Regions from separate parts of the Cobetia sp. PS-4MA genome, predicted to be linked through region 1. Evidence: predicted binding sites of a transcription regulator. Region 1 holds the regulator's gene; each other region holds the start of a gene.

Region 1 (2,202 bases):
AGGTTTCGGCGAAGCCTCGCTCGGCGAACAGGACCTCGGCGGTATCGAGGATACGGGTAACGGTATCGGTCTGGGCCATGGGCGGATGCCTTGTCAGGTGATCAGTCACGAGGGGGCACGGGAGTCCTTGTCCCCCCGGACAACGGCAAGGCCGTGGCCCGGGGGGCGACTCTTCTCATGCAGGTCAATCAAACGACATGTCGGTCTTCACGCACCGCGTGTCAGGCAGCGACTCCGAGGCGGAGGCTGCCACGAGCCGTGTCCCGAGCACAGGACACACAGGGCCTGTGTACCGGTAGCCGGATGCGCCCGACGAACATTCGTTTGAAACAAGATAATTCTAGCTGTCCATGCCATGACTGGCAATTGCTGGTTGTTTCAAACACTCGACAGCCAAGACCGGCAGGACGCGCATTCACGCGGGACATTCGGGGACGGGATGGTCATGGGGCGTCCCGGACACCCGCTGTCTCGCGTCAGCATGTCGATGTCGACGAAGATGCCGGCAACGTTGCTGCCAAAGCACCCACGATGCCTTGCATGACCGCCATGACTGGATACAATGACAGTTGTATGGATGCACACCCCGTGCCGTCAGCTCAGATGCCGCCCAGGCCAAAGGCAATGCCCATGACTCAGCCGCTTACTCCGCGCCAGCAGGATGTCTTCGATTTCATCATCAAGACCATCAAGTCCTCAGGCTATCCGCCAACGCGTGCCGAAATCGCCCAGGCACTGGGCTTTCGCTCACCGAATGCCGCGGAAGAGCATCTGCGTGCCCTGAAGCGCAAGGGAGCCATCGAGATGGTGCCGGGCACCTCGCGGGGCATCCGCGTGCCGTCTCTGGCCGAGGCGGAAGAGGATAGCGAGCAGGGCCTGCCGGTCATCGGGGAAGTGGCCGCTGGCAGCCCTATCCTGGCCAGCCAGCATATCGATCGCCATTGCCCGCTGCCCAGTGACTACTTCTCGCCTGCCGCCGACTATCTGCTGCGCGTACGCGGGGTCTCGATGAAGGATGTCGGCATTCTGGAAGGTGACCTGCTGGCCGTGCACCGCACGAGCAGCGTGCGTGACGGACAGATCGTGGTGGCGCGTCTGGGGGATGAAGTGACGGTGAAGCGCTTCCGTCGCGATGGCCATTACGTATGGCTGGAAGCCGAGAACGAGGACTTCGCTCCCATCAAGGTGGATCTGCGCACGGACAGCCTGGAAATCGAGGGCCTCGGCGTGGGCGTGATCCGCGATGGCGGCCTGCACTGATCTCATGGCTCGCAGGCAGTCTGTCCTCACAGCGCTGACGCGCAGATGACGACTGTCGCCATCAGGGCATCCACGAAAAAACCCGCCGATTGGCGGGTTTTTTCGTGACAGGCAGACATGCGGGAAGTGCTCAGTGCACCATGCCTTCCGACTGCTCGTCTTCATCATCCTCGCCATCCCACAGGCGGGTGCGGGTGATGGCGTGATCGATCATCTCACGCGCGACCTCGAAGCGATTGTCACGCAGCAGATCGGCAGCTTCATCGGAGATGCGGATACTGAGAAGTGGCTCACCTTCACTCTCGGCGGCACGCAGGATCACTTCCCCATCTTCCATTTGCACGATTTCAAGTACGGCGGGATCGGACACGTCATTCCTCCTGCACGGCATCCTGAGGATACCGGCGTCGTTGTGATCGTCAGCTTGACGGCGGGCAGGCCCTGCGACTTGCAGTCACTGGCGACAATGCAGAAAAAAGTACGACCACAGCCAGAGCCATGGTCGTACCGGAGAATGCAGGGCTTGCCACAATGCCGCCAGTCTAGCACCCGTCATGCCAGGGCGTCACCTGAATGACAGGTGCGTGACATGCCAGCGCTTTCTGGTCAGGCAAGGCGCGACGCTACCACTCCACATTCGACTCGCGAAGGTGTGACAGCAACGCCTTCATGGCGCTGACTGCCGTGGCGAGACGCTCTGCCAGAGGCGCATTGGCCGCCGTGGCGATGATGAGACCATCGCCACGCGCCTGGCCTTCCTCACGCCGGGCAGCACCGCCCTCTTCATGCAAACGCGTGATATCGGCCACCAGCTGGCTCAACCAACTGTCCGGCTGCGCCTGCAGGCTTCGCAACTGCTCGATTTCCGCCACGGGAGTCGGCGGTGTGGCCAGCCGCTCGCGCCAGCTGCCCTCAGGCCAGCGTGCCGACGCCGCGCACTCC
Region 2 (2,202 bases), 1.6 Mb from region 1:
ATGAGGTCGGCGTGCACTTCGCCTCGACCATGGATGGCTCACAGCTGGCGGACTACCTGCAGTCCTTCAGTCCGGAAACCACCTTGTTCATCCTGTCGTCCAAGTCGTTCTCCACCATCGACACGCTCTCCAATGCGCGTACCGCGCGTGACTGGCTGAAGTCGCGCCTTGACCCGCAAGGCCGTCTGGAAGGACTGATCAATCGTCAGCACTTCATCGGTGCATCCGCCAAGCCGGAGAAGATGAGCGAGTGGGGTATCGCGCCGGAACATCAGCTGCTGTTCTGGGACTGGGTCGGCGGGCGCTACTCGCTGTGGGGCACCATCGGACTGCCCATCGCGCTCAATGTCGGCATGGACAACTTCCGTCGCCTGCTGGCGGGGGCGCATGAGCTGGATGAGCATTTCCGCACCGCACCGCTGGAAGACAATCTGCCGGTATTGCTGGCGCTGGCGGGGATCTGGAACAACAACTTCCTCGATATTCGCGCCCACTCCATCCTGCCCTACGACGGCCGCCTGGAATACTTCGCCAGCTACCTCGAGCAGCTGGAAATGGAATCCAACGGCAAGTCGGTCACCAACGATGGCGAGATGGTCGATTACTCCACCTGCCCGGTGCTGTGGGGCCAGCTGGGCCCGAACGCCCAGCATGCCTTCTATCAGCTGCTGCATCAGGGTACCCAGGCAGTGGAATGTGACTTCATCGCGCCGATGCGTCGCTATGACCATGTCGAGGACGCCGAGACCCGTGCCCACCTCAAGGCGCAGCACCGTCTGACACTGGCCAACTGCTTTGCCCAGTCGCGCGTGCTGATGCTGGGCGATGACGCGATAGCGGGTGACGAGGCCCAGCCGAATCACAAGCGTTATCGTGGCAATCAGCCCTCGACCACCCTGCTGCTGGAAGCGCTGACGCCGGAAACCCTGGGGGCCCTGATCGCGCTCTACGAGCAGAAGGTCTTCGTCCAGGCCACCATCTGGGACATCAATCCGTTCGATCAGTGGGGCGTGGAGCTGGGCAAGCAGATCGCCACCGCGACGGAAGCGACCATGACCACGGGAGAAGGCTTCGAGCAGCTGGACGCTTCCAGTCGTGCCTTGATCGAGTCCGTGTGGGCCGCCCAGGGGCAGGACCCGCGCTGACGGGGGATCACGCAGGCGATCATCCTCTGTTGATTTATACAGTATTCTCGCTATCCTATATGGGAATCAATCGTTTACACTAGACACCTTGCCGCGAACCGAGCGTGAGCCGTTCGGTTCGCGCGTGTCGGGAGCGCTGATGAGCCGTCCCCATTACCCTGCGCAGGCAGGCGTTGTCGTTCCTCCGGTCAGGGGCGTGTTGTACCTGCATGGTTTCAACTCGGCCAGTTGCTCGCCCAAGGCGCAGTTGATGAAGCGTGCGGCCGCCGAATTCGGTCTGCCCTGCGTCGCGCCTGACATCCCACCTCAACCCGCTGCCGGGCAGGCGGTGGTGGAGGAGGCCTACCAGGCGCTCTGCGCGCAGTTGGATCTCGACCCGGCTGACCCTGCCTGTGACGACGCCATCGTGGTGATCGGCAGCTCCATGGGTGGCTTTCTGAGCACCTGGCTTGCCGCGCGTGAGGCTGCGCGACTCGATGGACCCCAGGGCCGCGAGCAGAGCGTATGGCGTCAGGGGCCGCGCACGGTATTGATCAATCCAGCCGTGCGCCCGGTCAGGCTTGTCACGGCATGGCTGGGGTCGACCCACGCCAACCCCTATACCGGCGAGTCCTTCACCGTCACCGAAGCATTCGGGCCGGCGCTGGCCGCACTGGAAGCGATCCCCGTCACGCCGCAGCGCACCCTCGTGCTGCTTGCCACGGCGGACGAGACATTGGACGTCAACGATGCCGCAAGCCTCTATCAGGATTGCCGGCTGATCCTCACGCCGGGAGGGGATCATGGATTTGCCAGACTGGCGGAGTACCTGCCTGCCATCATGGCGCATGCCGGCCATCGTCTGGCCCCGTCGCTTGCGACATCCTTCCACGTCGCACCCTGCTAACGTGTCGAGGACGGTTGGGCGTGCGGGCCGGACAGGAAGATGAATCCGTCATCGGATCGTTCGGCCAGCGGCGACTCTCTTCAGAAAATCAGGCAGAGGCATCGCCATCCGTGATGCGTCTGCCGGACGTCAACACCAAGGACACAAGGCTGCGATGAGTCAGTACAGCGC
Region 3 (2,202 bases), 1.2 Mb from region 1:
CACGAACATCTCGTCGATGGAGTAGGGTTCGACCCCCGCGCTGTATTCCTCCAGCACGTCGCGCACGCGCGCCGACATGTCGCCATACAGCTCATAGTTCGAGGAGAGCAGATGGATGCGTCCCTCGCGTACCAGGGATTGCAGCTGGAAGGCCGGGGTCCCCATCTCGATGCCCAGCGCCTTGAGTTCCTGAGAGCGCGCGATCACGCAGCCGTCATTGTTGGACATCACCCCCACGGGGCGGCCTTCCAGGCGCGGATCAAAGACTCGCTCACAGCTGGCGTAGAAGTTGTTGCAGTCGACCAGCCCGATCATCGGCGCGCTCATACCGCGTATTCGTGGATGACGGAGCGCACCACCCCCCAGACCTGACACTCGAGATCGACGATGGCCACCGGCGGATACAGGGCATTGCCGGAGCACAGATACGGCCGCTGGCCGATCAGTTCGTAGCGCTTGACCACCACCTCGCCCTCGACCAGCGCTACCACGATATGTCCGGGGCGGGCGTCGATGGAGCGATCCACGACTAGGGTGTCATTCTCGTAGATGCCGAAGCCTTCCATGCTGTCACCTGCCACCGTCATGAAGAAGGTCGCTGCCGGACGCTTGATCAGCCGCTCGTTGAGATCCAGCGTCCGGCCAGCGTAATCCTCGGCCGGTGACGGAAAGCCGGAAATTCCCGCACGCCCCGTGATGTAGGGGTATGGCAGCTCACATGGCGCAGGAGCGGGATGAGGGCGAGCCAACGTCTCGTGAGTGGCAAGGGGAACAGATGCGGTCATGGAAAGCTCTCCTGTCATGGCTGTATTTATATACAGTATCCGTGGCAGGCAAGCGTTAGGCAACCGCTAATATGCAAAGCCGCCTCAAGTGAAAGTGACTGCTGCGAAGCCCGGATGGTGAGGGTATTATGCTCGGCATCGGCGAATGCCATCGGGCGCAAAGTCCGGTGTCTATGTGAGAGGCGGGTTCACTGTAGAGAGCCATGAACGAACTGACCCAACGACTGCGCACCTTTCTCAAGGTGGCGGAGCATCAGAGCTTCAATGCGGCCGCGCGTGAGCTGGAGATCGCCAGTTCCACGGCGACGCGTCACGTCAATCATCTGGAGCGACAGCTGGGCGAGCCGTTGCTGGTGCGCACCACGCGCCATGTGCGGCTTACGCCTGCCGGTGAGCGAGCCGTGATCCGTTTTCGTGCCATCCTGGGCGAGGTGGCTCAATTGACGGATGAGCTCGAGACGCTGAGTGAGCGAGTCGCGGGGTCGCTGCGCATCTCGGTGCCGTGGCGATATTCGCGCCTCTATCTTGCGCCGCTGGTGAGCGAATTCATGCAGTGCTACCCCGAGGTGGCGCTGGAGATCGTCAGCAGTGATCAGCGCGTGGATCTGATCGAGGAGCAGTTCGATGTCGCCATCCGCATCGGTCATCTGGAAGACTCGAGTCTGATCGCACGGCACATCTGTGACCAGCGTTTCGTGCTGGCTGCCGCGCCGTCCTATCTCAGTGCCCAGCCGTCCATTCGTCAGCCTGAGGACTTGGAGCAGCACCGCCTGCTGACCTTCAGCTATACCACCGCTAATCATCACTGGCGGCTGGTGCAGGGTGAGCGGGAGCACCGCATCTCGGCGCGAGCACGCGCGCTGCGTACCAACAACGCCGACATTCTGACCCAGGCAGCCCTCGAGGGAGCTGGTGTCGTGGTGCAACCGCTCTGGGCCATCCGTGAAGAACTGGACCAGGGGCGCCTCGTGGCGGTGCTGGAGGACCATCAGGTCACGTCTTCGGATTTCGACACTGGCATCCATGTCGTCTTCGCGCGCGAGAATCAGCACAACCCGCGCGTGCGTGCCTGGGTCGACTTCCTGCTCGCCCGCCGCGAGCAGCTGGCCGGTCGCTAGCAGGTTCTCGGCAGGTGGTTATCAGTAGAGAATATCGCTGCGGATGATGTACTTGGCACCATCGCGGATCGGCTCGCCTGCGTGCACGCAGTGCTGCGGGTGCGAGCCATGCGGGAAGCACAGCACACCACCCTTGGGCGTTGCGACCGAGACTGTCTGGATGTCGTCCCGTGACTGAGCAGGCCTTTCGGGGTCGCGACGGCTGACCAGAAACTCGGTGCGCCCGCCGGTATAGCCATCGCTCAGGAAGATGAGGAAGGTGTACTGGCTCATCAGGCCCGGATAGGCGTCCTGGACGA
Region 4 (2,202 bases), 210 kb from region 1:
GCAGGCGCACCGGTCGATGGCCACGTTGCCAGGCTTGCTCCATCAGCAGTGCGAAACTCCTGGCGTCCGGCAATGAGAGGGTGGAGGCGGGGAGGAGGCTTTCCAGCGTGGTGCTGGTGAAGTCGTTGAAGCGTACCTTGACGAACTGCTTGGCCAGCACCGGCTGTTCCTGGCGTGCGTGACGCTCCCCGAGGCGCTCCATCAGCATGGGAAGCTTGGCGAGGCAGGCGGAGAGATCCGGAAGATCCTGATCGAAAGTGCGTTCGACACTGATGGACTTTCGCTCTCTCTCGACCTTGACGGGGCGGTCATCAATGCCATGAGAGAGTTCATGCAGGCGATGTCCGAATTTGCCGAAGTGTTCGACCAGTGTGGTCAGTGGTGTCGTGCGGATGTCATCGCAGGTGGTAATCTCCAGCCGATTGAGGCGGGCCAGCGTGGCCGGGCCGACGCCATGCAGCTTGCCGACGGGCAGCTTACGAATGAAGGCGTCGCTGGACTCTGGCGTGATCACCGTCAGGCCATCGGGTTTCTCCCAATCACTCGCGATCTTGGCCAGGAACTTGTTGGCGGCCACGCCGATCGACAGCGTGATCCCGGTGCGCTTCAGGGCTTCTTCCTTCAGCCAGCGCGCCATCCAGGTCGCGCTTCCCTGAAATTCCTCGATGTCGCTGACGTCCAGGTAGGCTTCGTCCAGCGATAGAGGTTCCACCAGTGGTGTCAGTTCGTGAAACAGTGCCTGGATCTCCTGCGAGACGGCACGGTAGCGCTCGAAGTCGGGGGGGACGAGTATCAGTTGCGGACACAGGCGCAGGGCGCGCGCTGTGGACATCGCAGAGCGGACGCCGAAGGCGCGAGCCGGATAATTGCAGGTGGCGATCACGCCACGTTGCTCGGTGCGGCCACCGATGGCGATGGGCACCTCGCGCCACTCTGGGTGACGAAGCATCTCGACGGCGGCGTAGAAACAATCGCAGTCAGCATGAAGGATCTTGCGCATTCGCGCATCATCCTAAAAGACTGGATGGCTGTCCAGTATCAGGCGGCGTGTCGCCTCATTCTTCGCCCAGAGACGACAACGCCCGGCAGACGTGATGCCTGCCGGGCGTTGTCGTATTTCCTGTTGCCGTTGCCAGGCTACCCTGGCCGGCGGATTACAGCGTCATCGCCGCCACCCAGCCGAAGACGATCAGCGGGATGTTGTAGTGGATGAAGGTCGGCACCACGCTGTCCCAGATATGATCATGCTGTTGATCGACATTCAGGCCTGCCGTCGGGCCGAGCGTAGAGTCAGAGGCGGGGGAGCCAGCATCGCCCAGTGCGGCCGCGGTGCCGATCAGGGCGACGGTCGCTAGGGGGGAAAAGCCGAACTGCAGGGCCAGCGGGACATAGATCGCCGCGATGATCGGGATGGTGGAAAAGCTGGAGCCGATGCCCAGCGTGATGAAGAGTCCGACCATCAGCATGACGAGCGCGGCCAACGGCTTGTTGTCTCCGATGATGTGGAAGGAGGCATCCACCAGGGTCTGGATATCACCCGTAGCTTTCATGACGGAGGCGAAGCCGGCTGCCGAGATCATGATGAAGCCGATCAGTGCCATCATGCGCATGCCGGAGGTGAACAGGTCGTCGGCTTCGTTCCACTTGAACAGGCCACCCAGGGAAAGAATGGCGAAGCCGACCAGGCCGCCCAGGATCATCGAGCCGGAATAGAGCTGGATGCCCAGGGCGGCGATGATGGCGACCCCAGCCATGATCAGGCCGCTGCGGGATGGTGCGTGCACTGGAGTATGGTGCGGGACATTGGTCGACTTGATCTCGCGATTGGCGTAGTCACGCGGCTTGCGATAGGAGACGAAGACCGCAGTCAGCAGTCCCAGGAACATGCCGCCTACCGGAATGGCCATCGCCATCGGCACCATGCCGCGGGTGACTTCCAGCCCCATTGCCTGGCCCGCTTCATTGATGTTGGCCAGCAGGATGTCATTGAGGAAGATGGAACCGAAGCCCACCGGCAGCAGCATGTAGGGAGCCGTCAGACCAAAGGTCAGGGCACAGGCGACAGCGCGGCGATCCAGGCGCAGGCGGTTCATGGCCACCAGCAGTGGCGGAATCAGGATCGGAATGAAGGCGATGTGGACAGGGATCAGGTTCTGGGACGAGATCGCCACCAATGTCACGCTGCCCAGCAAGCCGTACTTG

Evidence for each region. Region 1 encodes LexA, which represses DNA repair genes until DNA is damaged. Its sites were predicted from a motif close to TACTGTNTANNTANACAGTA; they were not measured.
Region 2: a site for LexA is predicted at 1,170-1,189, ahead of AC26AR_RS10970 (YqiA/YcfP family alpha/beta fold hydrolase). Genes of this name have one in related genera too.
Region 3: a site for LexA is predicted at 804-823, ahead of AC26AR_RS09355 (LexA family protein). Genes of this name have one in related genera too.
Region 4: a site for LexA is predicted at 1,019-1,038, ahead of dinB (DNA polymerase IV). Genes of this name have one in related genera too.

The regions. Positions count from the first base shown of each region.
Region 1 is NZ_CM173107.1:984,836-987,037, reverse strand. It holds gene AC26AR_RS04235 (TetR/AcrR family transcriptional regulator) at 1-79, opposite strand, end outside; gene lexA (transcriptional repressor LexA) at 631-1,260, shown strand; gene AC26AR_RS04225 (hypothetical protein) at 1,391-1,630, opposite strand; gene AC26AR_RS04220 (DUF6586 family protein) at 1,884-2,202, opposite strand, start outside.
Region 2 is NZ_CM173107.1:2,594,351-2,596,552, reverse strand. It holds gene pgi (glucose-6-phosphate isomerase) at 1-1,145, shown strand, start outside; gene AC26AR_RS10970 (YqiA/YcfP family alpha/beta fold hydrolase) at 1,285-2,031, shown strand; gene parE (DNA topoisomerase IV subunit B) at 2,186-2,202, shown strand, end outside.
Region 3 is NZ_CM173107.1:2,195,419-2,197,620, reverse strand. It holds gene AC26AR_RS09360 (Y-family DNA polymerase) at 1-315, opposite strand, end outside; gene AC26AR_RS09355 (LexA family protein) at 324-785, opposite strand; gene AC26AR_RS09350 (LysR family transcriptional regulator) at 989-1,903, shown strand; gene AC26AR_RS09345 (2OG-Fe(II) oxygenase family protein) at 1,925-2,202, opposite strand, start outside.
Region 4 is NZ_CM173107.1:1,197,810-1,200,011, forward strand. It holds gene dinB (DNA polymerase IV) at 1-1,000, opposite strand, end outside; gene AC26AR_RS05130 (Na+/H+ antiporter family protein) at 1,155-2,202, opposite strand, start outside.